2 regions of the Paenibacillus stellifer genome follow, and region 1 is predicted to be linked to the other one. Evidence: riboswitches for the same ligand, from Rfam matches in the RefSeq annotation. Region 1 holds a riboswitch; the other holds the start of a gene.
What was found. Region 1 has a riboswitch for S-adenosylmethionine ahead of PSTEL_RS21495 (methionine ABC transporter ATP-binding protein). Riboswitches for the same ligand answer to the same signal wherever they lie in the genome.
Positions count from the first base shown of each region.

Region 2: it holds a riboswitch for S-adenosylmethionine, as region 1 does, so the genes downstream of both, metA (homoserine O-acetyltransferase MetA) here and PSTEL_RS21495 (methionine ABC transporter ATP-binding protein) in region 1, are expected to answer to the same signal.

Region 1 is NZ_CP009286.1:4,658,506-4,666,096, reverse strand. It holds gene PSTEL_RS21515 (thioredoxin family protein) at 1-70, shown strand, start outside; gene PSTEL_RS21510 (COX15/CtaA family protein) at 272-1,291, shown strand; gene PSTEL_RS21505 (UbiD family decarboxylase) at 1,399-3,180, shown strand; gene PSTEL_RS21500 (Cthe_2314 family HEPN domain-containing protein) at 3,221-3,943, shown strand; SAM riboswitch class I at 4,022-4,166, shown strand; gene PSTEL_RS21495 (methionine ABC transporter ATP-binding protein) at 4,291-5,307, shown strand; gene PSTEL_RS21490 (methionine ABC transporter permease) at 5,307-5,975, shown strand; gene PSTEL_RS21485 (MetQ/NlpA family ABC transporter substrate-binding protein) at 6,112-6,975, shown strand; gene PSTEL_RS21480 (response regulator transcription factor) at 7,133-7,591, shown strand, end outside.
Region 2 is NZ_CP009286.1:1,937,112-1,944,702, forward strand. It holds gene PSTEL_RS08620 (5'-3' exonuclease) at 1-456, shown strand, start outside; gene PSTEL_RS08625 (ROK family protein) at 787-1,668, shown strand; gene PSTEL_RS08630 (HRDC domain-containing protein) at 1,907-2,950, shown strand; gene corA (magnesium/cobalt transporter CorA) at 3,183-4,118, opposite strand; SAM riboswitch class I at 4,533-4,663, shown strand; gene metA (homoserine O-acetyltransferase MetA) at 4,758-5,675, shown strand; gene PSTEL_RS08645 (aminotransferase class I/II-fold pyridoxal phosphate-dependent enzyme) at 5,794-6,981, shown strand; gene mqnC (cyclic dehypoxanthinyl futalosine synthase) at 7,342-7,591, shown strand, end outside.

The sequences.
Region 1 (7,591 bases):
CAAATCGAGACAGGAAATCGAGGATTTCCTCGACCGGGCCGATCAGGTGCACCACACCATTCAGAAATAACCGCCATTCGCCGCTTTCGACGGGTTACCCAGGAAGGCGGCGATTTTGTACAACCAAGGCCTATTACTTCAAAACTTATGTAAATGTCAGATGCCGGACCTGTGCCGATAGGGTATAATGGAAACGCATAATTTCTTAAACAAGCAAGCCGAGAGGCATGACTCCATTCCATAAAAATCCCAACAACGGTGGGTGAGAGAGATGTCCGGCAGACCGTATAGGCGGCTTGGCTACATAACTTGTATTCTGATGTTCATGGCTCTCATGGGCGGCGCTCTTGTGATGGGGCCGGGCTACGGGCTTGGACGCGGCAGCGAATGGCCGCCCAATGGCGGGGTGCTATCTCAGGCGCATACGCTGGGACAGCTGATCGAATGGAGCTATCTCCTGCTCAGCGGATTGGCCGCCCTGGCTTCGGTGCTGGGCTTCCGACTGTACATCAAACTCCGCCATGAGCTTCGGATTTATGCCGGCTTTACGCTGCTGTTCGCCTTGATCCAGGCGGTGCTGGCGGTGTTCGCGGCCGTCTGGTCCTGGTCCGCCGCTGTCATGCCGCTGCAGCTGGGCTTCACGATGATGTCGTTCGCGGGCTCGCTGATGCTGGCGCTGGGAGCGGGCCGGGACCCGGCTCTTGATCAAAATAAGGACAAGCCGGGCATTCCCCCGGCCTTCCGGAATCTGACGTGGGCGACCGCCGTCTTCGCCTGCCTGGTGATGTGGCTGGGCGTTTACGTCAGCCGCATGGATGTGCGCACAGCCGTCTCGGGCAGCTGGCCGTTACATATCAGCGCTATCATAACCAGGCTGGCGGGCGGAACGGGCGTCGTCTTGCTGCACCGGCTCGCGGTGCTTGCGCTGTTTGGCCTTACCGCGCTGCTCGGGCATCTAGCCTTCTGGAAGCATGGCGCAGGCTATCCGGAGCTTAAGAAGCTCGGAATCGCCGCTGTTCTTCTGGGCACGCTGCAAGTGCTGAGCAGCGCTGTATTCGCGCTCGGCGATGAAGCGTGGTATCGGTCCGGTGCGCCAGCTTACGCTGCGTTCAGTTCAGGACTCTTCGGCATCCTGATCTATATGAGCGTCCGCGTCCGGCAGCTTGGCAGTCCGGGAGCCGCGTCAAGGCCCCGTGTCGCCGGCTCTGCGGCGGGCAGTCAGCGGAAATCGCGGCCTGAACAGAGTGCAGGACAGGCACGGGCGGTCATTCCGCCCGAACAAGAGAAATAGAACATAACATATAGGAAACGAAAGGCGGCCGGATGCATGAAAGCGCGGAAGCGGGCCGCCTTTTCGTATACGGATCGAATAGAGTCGATTCAAGGAGGAACACTATTTTGGGATATCGTAATTTGCGTGAATGGATAGAGCAATTGCGGAAAGACAAAGACCTTGCGGTCATCGAGGCGCCGGTCGATCCTTATCTGGAGCTGGCGGAGATTCACCGCCGGGTCATTCAGGAAGAAGGACCGGCCCTGCTGTTCACCAATGTGAAGGGTACGCCGTTCCCGGTCGTGACGAATCTGTTCGGCACGGAGCGGCGTACGGACCAGGCCTTCGGCCCGCGTCCCGAGGCGCTGATGAAAGCGATGATGGGAGCTGTGGAGACACTGCTTCCGCCGACGGTAAGCGGCGTGTGGAAGGAGAAGGGCATGCTGTTTGATCTCCTGAAGGTGGGGGTCAAGAACGTCTCCCAGGGGGAGGCGCCCATCCTGAACGTCTGCCAAAGCACGGACCCACTCAAGGGGCTGCCCCGGGTAACGAGCTGGCAGGAGGATGGCGGCCCGTTCGTGACGCTGCCGCTGGTCTATACCGAGAGCCCTTCGAATCCGAAGGATCATAACCTCGGCATGTACCGGATTCAGATCTATGACGATCAGACGACCGGTGTTCACTGGCAGATTCACAAGGGCGGCGGCTTCCACCATTTCGAGGCTGAGCAGCGTAATGAGGCGCTCCCGGTCTCCGTCTTCATCGGCGGACCGCCCGCACTCATCGCGACAGCTATCGCACCCGTTCCGGAGCGCATGCCGGAGCTGCTGCTGGCTTCCCTAGTCATGGGCGGCCGCTTGCCGATGGTGCAGGACCCGATGGGCGGCCACCGCATGCCGGCCGAAGCCGAATTCGTGATCCGCGGGCTTGTCCCGCCTCATGTCCGGCGGCCGGAGGGCCCGTTCGGCGACCATTACGGCTACTACTCCCTGCAGCATGATTTCCCGATCCTGCAGGTGCAGCGCATGTGGCGGCGGAAGGACGCCATCTATCCGGCGACCATTGTTGGCAAGCCGCGCCAGGAGGATTACTATCTCGGCGATTTCCTGCAGCGTCTGCTGTCGCCGGCCTATCCGCTCGTGATGCCGTCCGTCAAATTCTTGTGGGCGTACTCGGAATCCGGCTCCCACACGCTGGCTTCCGCCGTCGTGCGCGAGAGCTATTCCCGGGAAGCGCTCGTCTCCGCCTTCCGGATTCTGGGCGAAGGCCAGCTGTCTCTGACCAAGTTCCTGATTCTAACGAATGAGCCGGTTGATCTGGCGAATTTCCCGCTGCTGCTGGAGACTGTGCTGGAACGGTTCGATCCGGCGGTCGATCTGTTCATCTTCAACAACACATCGCATGATACGCTCGATTATACCGGGAAGCGGATGAACCACGGCAGCAAGGGCGTGCTTATGGGCGTCGGCGACAAGAAGCGCGAGCTGCCGCGCAGCTATGACGAGGGCCTGATTCCCGGCATCGGGGATGCGGCGCCTTATTGCGGCGGCTGTCTGGTCGTGTCGGGGCCTTCGTTCACCGAAGATCCCGAGCTTGCGAAGCGTCTTCCCGGCATTCTGAGCGAGAAGAACACGAAATGGCCGCTCGTCATTCTGGTCGACAACGCGACCGAAACGGTGCGGACACAGGTGTCGTTCCTGTGGACCGTCTTCACCCGCTTCAATCCGGCGACCGATATTTATGCCGAGGCGAAGCTGCAACAGCACCATATCGGGTACAGCCTGCCGATCGTCATCGACGCCCGGATGAAGCCGGGTTATCCGGATGAGCTGTTCCCCAGAGAAGATATTGTGGAACTCGTCGACCGGAACTGGAAGAATTATTTTCCCGGAGGACTGAGAGGCTGATCCGTCTTTAACGATAACGTTGTGAGAGGAGGGGCGGGAGTTGCTGCGAAACCTGCTGGGTGAACCGCCGCGCGAGAATTCAGGCGCGCTGAAAGAAGCGATGGAGAGCATGGCCAGACTGGCCGCTCTGCTGCGCAAGGATATAAATGCCCATCCGGACCGGGATCAAGGATACCGGAGGGTGGAGCTCTGGACCCGCGGACTCATGACCTCCCTCGACGAGCTGGAGCAGAGTCATTTCGCCGCTGCTTTTTTTCGCCGGTCGGTCCAGGCGGGGTATATGGACGAGATGAACGTCAGCGAACAGGGGGAGTATGCAAGATACGTTTATTTTTACAAGAACGGCTTCATCCGCGTCTTCTCCCTGCTGGACAAGCTGGGCACGGTGCTCAATACCCTGTATGACCTCAACACCGCCAGGATCAAGGCCCACTTCTCCTATTTCACGGTGCTTCGGCAGTTCCGTAACAATCAGGACCATCGTGATCTATGCGCAAGGCTCGAGGAGATCAAGGACAGGTACAGGGAGCCGATGCAGCGGCTGCGGAAGCGGCGGAACGCCGAAATCCACTACATGAACTCCGAGCTTCAGGACGATTTGTGGCAGCTGCACCAGGGGGTGCATGACCGCATCCGGCTTGAGGATCTGGATGAGCATCTGGAGGATTTGCGGCTTGGCATCGAGATGGTGTGCCGGTCGCTGTCGCAGGCATATGGATATAGCGGAAGACTGCTGGAACGGAGATTGGGAAAATCGAGATAAAACCAACTATTTCCTTTAAAAAATCTTTGACAAAGCATGTAAAGGATTTTATACTAAGGAATGAAAATTTCATAAAATATCTTATCGAGAGTGGCGGAGGGACAGGCCCGATGAAGCCCGGCAACCGGTTGACGAATTTCAAATTTCATTTTGAGATCGGCAATGTCATGGTGCTAATTCCTACATGGTCGTGATAGGTTTCACGGCTTTGCGCAGATGAGAGGGCGTTATGCATAAATGATGAAGGCCTCCTGTGTTCAGCGAAGAACGCCGGGGCCTTTTTTGATATGTGCAGGGGAAGTCTGGCAAGGACTTGAGAGAATGGAAGGCTAGGGGAGGCTGTACGTTTGATAGAGTTGAAGGGTTTGACCAAAGTATACGGAAAGGGCCCGCGGGCTGCGGTCGCGCTATCGAAGGTGGATCTGCAGATCGGGAAAGGCGAGATCTTCGGGGTGATCGGTCATTCCGGCGCCGGCAAAAGCACGCTGATCCGCTGCATCAATCTGCTGGAGCGTCCGACTGAGGGGGAAGTGTGGGTTGACGGCACGGAGCTGACCCGGCTGGGCAAAAGCCAGCTGCAGGAGTCGCGGCGCAAGATCGGCATGATCTATCAGCATTTCAATCTGCTGTCCTCCGCCACCGTGTACGACAATATTGCGTTCCCGCTCCGGCTTGTTCACACGCCGAAGGAGAGCATCGACCGGAAGGTGGCGGAGCTGCTCCAGCTCGTAGGCCTGACCGATCACCGGTACAAGTATCCCGCTCAGCTGTCCGGCGGGCAGAAGCAGCGGGTCGGAATCGCGCGGGCACTGGCCAACGATCCGGATGTGCTGCTGTGCGACGAGGCGACCTCGGCGCTGGACCCGCAGACAACGGACTCGATTCTCCGGCTGCTGCTGGATATTAACAAGCGCTTCAATCTGACGATCGTTCTGATTACGCATGAGATGCATGTCATTCAGAGCATCTGCGACCGCGTAGCCGTCATTCACGACGGCGGAATCGTTGAACAGGGACTTGTTACCGATGTGTTCCTGAAGCCGAAGCATGAGGTGACGAAGGAATTCATCCGCAGCGAATCCCAGGGGGATGGCCCGCTGCAGGCGGCGCTGCTGGCGCAGACGGGAAGTTTCTCGCTTCCGGTGAAGATCACTTTCCTCGGGGAGAAGACCTACGAATCGACGCTGTCACGCGTGGCCGGACAGGCCGGTGTGAATTTCGCGATTCTCCAAGGCACGATCTCGACGATCAAGGATGTGCCATATGGCCAGCTAATCGTGCGCTTTGAAGGAGATGGCGAGGCGACCGGCAGAGCGATCGCTGAGCTGACGGCTCAGGGGCTTGATGTGGAGGTGCTGGCATGATATTCGGACTCGATTTTTCGTCCGTGGACTGGAGCGAAATGCTTACAGGAACGGCTGATACCTTGAAAATGCTTGGAAGCTCCACCATTTTCACCATAATTCTCGGTTTGCCGCTCGGAATCATGCTGTATTTGTGGGGCAAATCCGAGAACAAGCTGACCCGAGTTATTTATTCGGTGATTTCCTTTCTCGTCAACATTCTCCGGTCCGTGCCGTTCATTATTCTCGGCATTGCGCTGATTCCGTTCAGCCGGGCGGTGGTCGGGACTTCCATTGGTGTACTCGGCATGATCCCGGCGCTTGTCATTGGAGCTGCTCCGTTCTTCGCGCGTCTTGTCGAGACGTCGCTGCGTGAAGTCGATCGCGGCGTCATTGAGGCGGCTCAGGGAATGGGGGCCTCGACCGGACAGATCATTATGCGTGTTCTGCTGCCTGAAGCCCGTCCTGGCCTTCTGGCGGGAGCGACGATTACCGTCGTAACGCTGGTCTCCTATACCGCTATGTCGGGGATGTTCGGCGGTGGCGGACTGGGAGATTTGGCAATCCGCTACGGCTATCAGCGGTATGAGAAGGAAGTCATGATCGTCTCGATCATCCTGCTTGTCGTTCTGGTGCAACTGCTGCAGATGGCAGGCGACCGGCTTGTCCGGCATTTCACACGTAAATAAGGATTTATACCATATACCTTATTGAGGCGGTGATGTCCGGCCCGCAAGGGAAGGACTCTCGCCAAAGAGGTGGCGCCGTGGTTTGGGGAAACCGCAGGATGCCGCCGTACACACATACTTTAGAGGGGGATTCATCATGAAAAAAGTACTGCTAACCTTGTTCAGCCTGACGCTTGTTGTTATGCTCGCCGCCTGCGGCAGCGACAACAATGCTTCTTCCGGTTCCTCCGCTTCTACGGCACCTTCCGCCGGAGCTTCTTCCGCTCCGAGCGCTGCCGAGCCGGTTACGCTCGTTATCGGCGCTTCTCCGGTTCCGCATGCCGAGATTCTGAAGGCAATTGCGCCGCAGCTTGAAGCTGAGGGCATCAAGCTGGAAATCAAGGAATTTACCGATTATGTTCAGCCGAACGTACAGCTGGCCGAAGGCGAACTGGATGCGAACTTCTTCCAGCACAAGCCTTATCTGGATGACCAGAATCAAAAGAATGGCTGGAGCCTGACGTCTGTCGTAGCGGTTCATGTTGAACCGTTCGGCGCATACTCCAAGAAGATCAAATCGATCGACGAGCTGAAGGACGGCGCCAAGGTTGCCATTCCGAACGATGCCACGAACGGCGGACGCGCCCTGATTCTGCTGGCCAAGAACGGCTTGATCACACTGAAGGACCCGACCAACATCGCTTCGACCAAATCCGATATTGTCGAGAACAAGAAGAACCTGAAGATTATCGAGCTGGAAGCCGCCAATCTGCCGCGCCAGCTGGCTGAAGTCGATCTGGCGCTGATCAATTCCAACTATGCGCTGGAAGCTGGCCTCGTGCCGACGAAGGACGCCCTGTTCATCGAGAGCGGAGATTCCCCTTACGCGAACCTGCTGGTAACCCGTCCGGAAGACAAGGACAAGGATGCCATTAAGAAGCTGGCCGCCGCTCTGACCTCTGCGGAAGCGAAGAAATTCATCGAAGACAAGTACCAAGGCTCCATCGTCCCGGCATTCTAATCTTATCTATACAACTGAACCCCCGCTCAGCTTTCGGCTGTGCGGGGTTTTTTTTGCTAGAAACCCAAAGATGGAAAACATCACATAAACCGCATATGATAAATAATGAGCATTTTGCAAAATGCAGAAATCTTAAGTCTGTCTGGAGAGTGAAGACATGAAGCAGTTGTTGGTGGCCGACGACGATCCCCATATCCGGACGCTGCTGCGCCAGGTTCTTACCCGGGAGGGCTACGCTGTAATGGAGGCGGAAGACGGAGTGAAGGCGCAGGAGATACTGGCGAATACCCCAATTGATCTGGCGGTTGTCGATGTCATGATGCCCAGAATGGACGGGCTGAATTTATGCCAGCACATCCGGGAGACATATGATATCCCGATCATCCTCCTCACCGCCAGACAGCAGCTGAGCGACAAAGAGCAGGGCTTCCTGCGGGGAACGGATGACTATCTGACGAAGCCGTTCGAGCCTGCCGAGCTGCTGTTCCGCATTTCGGCGCTGTTCCGCCGGTATTCCTTCGCCCCGGATGACAAAATCCGTCTGAACACGCTGGTGATCGACCGCAAAAACTATGAGATCACAGACGGCAATGAGACGCTGCTGCTGCCGGTCAAG
Region 2 (7,591 bases), 2.7 Mb from region 1:
CAGGTGCTGTTAGAGGAAAAAGGCCTGACACCTTCCCAGATTGTCGATCTCAAAGGCTTCATGGGCGATACGAGCGACAATTATCCCGGCGTCAAGGGAATCGGCGAGAAGACGGCGCTTAAGCTGCTGGCCGAATACAGCACAGTGGATGGCGTGATCGAGAATCTGGACCAACTGCCGAAAGGAGTTCGCGCCAAGATCGAGGCCGATCTTGATATGCTGCATCTCTCCCGGGAGCTGGCTGAGATCCGCTGCGATGTGCCGCTTGCTTGTACGCTGACGGAGTGCTTGTGGGAAATTCAGCGGGAATCGGCCTCCAGAAAGTTCGAGGAGCTGGAGTTCGGCAGCCTGATGTATCTGATTGCAGCGGCCAAGGAAGAGGAAGCCGACGAACAGGGCATTGTGGAGATTGTGTTTCCCGGGGACGATTCGGGAGAGGTCGATCCTTTTGCCTGAAGGCATTCCGGATTGCCGGAGAAGATCAGGAAGGATCATGAAGGCTGAGCTTACTGTTGCCTGTTGCCAGGTGATACTCTGTATCTGATGAAAGTTCAAGAACGCACCGCCGCGGGACAACCCGCAGTGGTGCGCTTTTTTTCGATTAGACTAATAGGCGCCATGCGCCAGGGTGGACACCATAATCCATCGACTTCTCGGCAATTTCCGGTCTCCAAAACAATGTATGTCAACCGCTTGTCATATCACTTGGCCTCTTAGTATAATGGAGTGGGAAATGGGATTAACCGGGTTTGAAAGCGTATGCCCGAATCAGGAGGGACACGGATAATGAAAGTATTGGGCGCGATTGAAGCAGGGGGAACGAAGTTTGTATACGGTTTGGGCTTGGAGGATGGGACCATTCTTGAACGTGCAAGCTTTCCCACTACAACCCCTGAGGAAACAATGAAGCAGGTGTTTGATTATTTTAGTGGCAAGCCGGTTGAAGCGATTGGCATTGGCTCGTTCGGGCCGATCGATCCGGTTAAGGGAAGCCCGACTTACGGCTATGTAACGACGACTCCCAAGCCACATTGGGGAGGATTTAATCTGGTAGGCGCGGTGTCCGAGGTGCTGAACGTGCCGATCGGTTTTGACACTGACGTCAATGGCGCGGCGCTTGGCGAATATACCTGGGGAGCTGCGCAAGAGCTCGATAGCTGCCTGTATATTACGGTCGGCACCGGGATCGGAGCAGGCGCTGTCGTTGGCGGCCGTCTGATTCATGGCCTGTCCCATCCGGAGATGGGACATATCTTCGTCCGCCGTCATCCGGAGGATCGATACGAGGGCTTCTGTCCTTATCACGGAGACTGCCTGGAAGGACTCGCGGCTGGACCGGCGATCGGCAAGCGCTGGGGCAAGCCTGCGGCCGAGCTTGAGCCCGGGCATCCCGCCTGGGAGATGGAGGCTCATTATCTCGCCCACGCGCTGATGAACTACGTGCTGATCCTGTCTCCGCAGAAGATTGTGATGGGCGGGGGCGTAATGAAGCAGAGCCAGCTGTTCCCGCTGATCCGTTCGAAGCTGCAGGAGCTCTTGAACGGCTATGTGTCACATGCCGCGCTCGCCGCTGATATCGAGAGCTATGTTGTTCCTCCGCAGCTTGGAGACAACGCGGGACTCGCCGGGGCCGTAGGACTGGCGAAGCTGGCGCTCGCGGGAGTATAGAACTCATTCTTTGCGTAAAAGGGATTGACTGTTCCGATAAATATGGTATTGTATGGATGAATAGTATAGCGGAACCAAAGAGGAAGCGCCTCTTTCACGAAATTACGTGGGAGAGGCGCTTTTTTGCGTTCGGACGCAATCTGCTCCGAGTTATCCTTAAGCGGCGGATGCTTCTGTGTTCGCTCCGGCTTTGGCGAGCATACTGTGACCCTAAATTATTGGCAAAGGCGGGAATGCAATGCAAATCGTATTTATGAACCGGCTGTATAAAGCGGCGGACGAGGCCTCAGGAGGCCACGCCCAGGTATGGATTGGCGAGGAAGAGGGCATCTGGAGTCTGGGGTGGCGGGAGTTTGTCGCAGGCGAGGACCAAGCCGACTCCCTCTGGTTTGAAGGCAGCTCATGGAATGAGCTGCTTGGCGTGTACCGGCACCAGCTCGCCGTGAAGATGGCGGAAGGCTACCGGGCGCTTATCGACGGAGCTTTTCACGAAGAAGAGCACGCGACGGCCCGGAATCAGGAGCAGTTGAAGCTACAGTATTACAGCGAGCTGTACGGAAATGAGACGGTGCATGAGGAGCTGTGCACCTGGAGAAGACGGCAGTCGTCGGCGGAACGGAAGGCTCCGTATTTGCTGGCAAGCAACCGGCTGCTGCGGCTGCTCAGTGCTTACCTTCCGCGAACGATGGAAGAGCTGCTGCAGATTCCCGGCGTGGGCGATGCGAAGGCGGCTCAGTACGGCGAGGAGATTCTGGGCATTACCTCGGCAGCCGAACGAAGCCATGAATTTCCGTTGAGCTGGGTGGCGGGAAAGATTGAAGAACAGGCCTACGTATCCTGGCTGTACAAGCAGAAGGAGATTAAATATCGGAAGCAGCTTGACCGTTTAAGGCTGCGGAGGCTGATCTTGCAGGGCATGGCTGACGGCCTCGGCATGGAAGAGCTTAAGGAGCGCGGGGCCTGCACCCGCCGGGAAGTTCTGGAAACCGTCGAGGAGCTTGACAAGGAAGGGTACAGAGTCGATCCGCTGATCGACCGGGAGCTCTCGGAGATGGCGCCTGAAGATCAGAAGAACGCTTGGGAAGCGTACCGGGAGCTTGGCGATCTGCTGCTGAAGCCAGTTCTGCACAAGGTATACGGGGAGCAGTTCGCCCCGGCCGGAGGGCTTGAGCCGTATTATGAACGCCTTCGGCTGCTCCGGATCCGCTTCCGCCAGGAGAACGATGCACACCGTCATGAAGGCGGAGCTAAGGCCGGCGGAGATAAAGGGCGTCCAGCATAACCGGACAAGGGCCAAGGTATACGAGGTGAGCTGCGGCTATTTGAAGTGTAGGCTGTCATTGAAGCCGCGGCCATTACGGTGCTTGGGTCAACATGGAGCCTGCTGCCATTACGGAGTCACGCTCAACATGGAGGTTACAGCCATCATTGAGGCAGTTGCCAACCGAACAAAAAGCCTCCCGCAAAAATGCGGGAGGCCCAGCCGTTCTCCTAATGGATGATGTGTATTTGGACTACAGCCATTCTTTTTTGCGGAATATATAGAGCATCCCGCAGCCCAGCGCAACCATAACGCCGATAACGCCGTAGTAGCCGTATTTCGTATGGATCTCGGGGATGTTCTCGAAGTTCATCCCGTAGATGCCGGTTATGACGGTGAGGGGCATGAATATCGTCGTAATCGCCGTGAACACCCGCATGATTTCATTCGCCCGGTTGGCGATACTGGACTGATAGGCTTCGCGCAAGTTGCCCATCAGATCGCGGTAGGTTTCAAATGTTTCGGAGATTTTCACGGCGTTCTCGTAGATGTCGCTAAAATATTTCTGCAGCTGATCGTCGATCAGGCGGAGATCTTTTTTGTTCAGGGTGTTGACGACTTCCTTCTGCGGGCCGAGCATCTTCTTCAGCCACAGAATTTCGCTTCGCAGACCGATGATTTCGCTAAGATGACTCTTCTTGGTATGCATCAGGATATCCTCTTCCAGCTTCTCGATCCGCGCTTCGATCCGGTCGCCGACGGCGAAATAATTGTCCACGACAAGGTCGATGAGCAGGTAGAGGAAACGGTCGGGCTCGCTGACTTCCTGTTCCCACAGAATCGGCTTCACGGCGCGCAGCTCGTGGATTTTCTGCTTCGTGACGGTAATGATAAAGTGCCGTCCCAGGAAAATATTCAACGCCCGGAGGAAAATCTCCTCGTCGTCAAAACGGATGCTGTTCACCACAATAAAATAATGGGATTCATAAATTTCGATTTTGGGCCGTTGTTCCTCATCGCTGAGGCAGTCCTCCACGGCCAGATCATGCAGATTGAACAAGGGTTGCAACAGTCCCAGATCATCCACATCGGCGTCGATCCAGTAGAATCCTTCCGCCGGCGGAGCAAGGGTTGCTTCAATATCGTCTACAGGCGTAAATACGCCTGCGTTGACCAGCCGGATTTTCATCTGATTCACTCCTTCTTTCCCTATCTTGCCCAGGGATATGCTTAAGAAAGCACAAGGAAGACATCAGCTTGGCCGGCAGTTCTGCACACAAAGAGGCCGCTTAAATTCCGAAGGCATGAAGAAGAAGCGCTCCCGCCGCCGGCAAGCTGATGTTACTCCTGTACGGTTGTTCCTGATCGGCATTGTGCCGCTTACTCGGGTCGCCTTCCATTCTTCATCTCACCTCTTGTATTCTCAGAATAAGTCGATACCTGTCAGTCCTGCTCAAAACCCTTGTTCAGTATAACGCCGGAGGTAGGCTCTTTCAAGCAAAATTGTTGTTATATTCGAAGCCGCAACACCAGTATATGGACTTGACGAGATAAGGTTCATCACTTATATTGAATAATAAGAATTTGAACTGAATATGAACCGATCTTATCAAGAGCAGGTGGAGGGACTGGCCCGATGAAACCCGGCAACCGGCGGTAAACGCACGGTGCTAATTCTTGCAGAGACGTATCCAGCAGCAATTGTCTGGAATGCGTGACTCTGGCAGATGAGAGAGAATCATAGGTGTATACATATGACCTTTCTCGTTTGTGCGGGAAAGGTTTTTATTTTGTAAATTTTGTCAACATGATGAAGGAGTGACCTAGAGTGCCTATCAAGATTCCGGACAGCCTGCCAGCCAAAGAGATTTTATCCGGGGAAAATATATTCGTCATGGATGAAAGCCAGGCCTTTCACCAGGATATACGCCCCCTTCGGATTGCCATACTGAATCTGATGCCGACGAAAGAGACGACAGAGACCCAACTGCTGCGTCTGGTAGGCAACTCGCCTCTTCAAGTCGATGTGACGCTGCTTCACCCGAGCACCCACACCTCGAAGAATACCTCAGCCGAGCATCTGAAGAGCTTCTACAAAACGTTCGATGAAATTGCAGACCGCCGTCTGGACGGATTGATTATTACCGGCGCGCCGGTGGAGCAGATGGAATTCGAGGACGTGAACTACTGGGAGGAATTGCAGCGCATCTTCGAGTGGAGCAAGGATAACGTAACCTCGACGATGCATATATGTTGGGCGGCCCAGGCGGGATTGTACTATCATTTCGGAGTTCGCAAAATCGGACTTCCCGACAAATGCTTCGGAGTGTTCCCGCATAATGTATTGGCGCCGAATACGAAGCTGCTGCGCGGCTTTGATGAGCTGTTCCATGTGCCGCATTCCCGGCATACGGATATCTCCCGCGAGGATATCGAGAACTCTCCGGATCTGCAGATTTTGGCGGAATCGGACGAAGCCGGCATCTACTTGGTCGCCACGCGCGACGGCCGCCAGATCTTCGTAACGGGGCATTCCGAGTACGACCCCTTCTCACTTAAAGGGGAGTACGAGCGGGACATCGCCAAGGGGATGGAGATAGCGCTGCCGAAGCATTATTTTCCAAATGACGATCCAAACCGGACGCCGCCGGCGGTATGGCGGGCCCACGCGAACCTGCTGTTCTCCAACTGGCTGAATTACTACGTCTACCAGGAGACACCCTACGACATCGGACCGATGATCTGACAACCGCAATTGGCAATGGCTTCAATTAGGCAATAACCTAAACCATCATATGCAGACAGGCTGAGGGTCTTTGACGTCGGGATGCCTGACCCGCATGAACATTCGGGAGGAAATAACCATGAACGACAAGCTCAGAATTGAAAGCAGGCTCGCCCAAATCGGCTCCCAGGAGGATCCGGCCACCGGCGCAGTGAATTATCCGATCTACCAATCCACAGCGTTCCGGCATCCGCGCCTGGGACAGAGCACCGGCTTCGATTATATCCGGACCAAGAACCCTACGCGCTCGGTACTTGAGTGTGCAGCCGCCGAGCTGGAATCCGGCGACGTTGCTTTTGCTTGCAGCTCCGGCATGGCCGCTCTGCAGACGATCTTCGCCTACTTCAGCCAGGGCGATCATCTCATCGTCTCCCTTGATCTGTACGGAGGTACATACCGGATGCTGGAGCGGATTATGTCAAGGTTCGGAGTCACTGCTTCGTATGTGGATACCAATGATCTTGAAGCGCTGGAAGCGGTGCGCAGGGAGAACACGAAAGCCGTCTTCATCGAGACGCCGACGAATCCGCTGATGATGATTACGGATATCGAAGCGGTCTGTACATGGGCCAAGCCCCACGGCCTGCTGACGATTGTGGACAACACGCTGCTCACCCCATACTTCCAGCGGCCGCTTGAGCTTGGCGCCGATATCATTATCCACAGCGCCACCAAATATCTTGGCGGACACAACGATGTGCTGGCCGGCCTGATCGTGACGAAGGGAGAGGCGCTGTCGCAGGAGATGGCGATCTTGCACAACTCCATCGGCGCAGTGCTGTCCCCGAGCGACAGCTACCAGCTGATGAGAGGCATGAAGACGCTGGCGCTGCGGATGGAGCGGCATGAGAGCAATGCGCTGGCCATCGCCCGCCATCTGAAGGAGCATCCGGCGATCGCGGAGGTGTATCATCCCGGGCTTTCGGATCATCCCGGTTATGAGATCCAGCGCCGCCAATCGAGCGGCAACACCGGCATTTTCTCCTTCAAGGTCAAGAATGCCGCTTATGTGGAGCCGATTCTGCGCCATATCAAGCTGATCGCCTTCGCGGAGAGCCTCGGCGGCGTTGAGTCGCTGATGACGTACCCGGCTATCCAGACGCATGCGGATATCCCGGCTGAAATCCGCGACGCGGTCGGCGTCGACGACCGTCTGCTGCGCTTTTCGGTCGGCGTCGAGCATGTTGACGACCTGATCTCCGACCTCGATCAGGCCCTGGAAGCGGCCCGGGCGGAGATCGAGACCGCAGCCGGCCTCGAAGGTTAACTACTGGTCCGCTGAGTGTCTGCCATCACGAATCGTGTGAGGGGGGCGGCTGACCGCCAATAGGACTGAAGAGAAGCGTCGATTTGACGCTTCTGTTTTTTTGTAAACCTAACAATGCCTAAGCTTTGCGCTTAAATCCGGCGTATTTTTCCGGTAAATGCATGTCGTCAATAAGGGAGCCGTCAGGCGTATATCCTTGGTTTCTACAGCTGAAAGAGAAGCGGTCGCGAAAAAAAGATATTTTTCAAGCAGGGACGGATATGTTACCATGATTCCACGGACATATTCGTTGTCATGCAAATTTTATTAAAAGTTAGGAAGGCTGGAGTTTAGGCTTGGGCTGTAAAAGGAGGAGATATGATGAGCGCGATTGACGCCATTCTGAACAAAGCGCTGCAGGGCGAACGCCTGGGGCTTGAAGATACGGTCAGACTGTTTGAGAGCAATGAAATCGAGAAGATGGGCGCCGCCGCGGATGTAATCATGAAACGCTGGCATCCGGAGCCGGTGGCGACCTTTGTAATCGGACGGAATATCAACTATACGAATATTTGCGATGTGTACTGTCGCTTCTGCGCATTTTACCGCAGACCGGGCTCCGAGGAGGGCT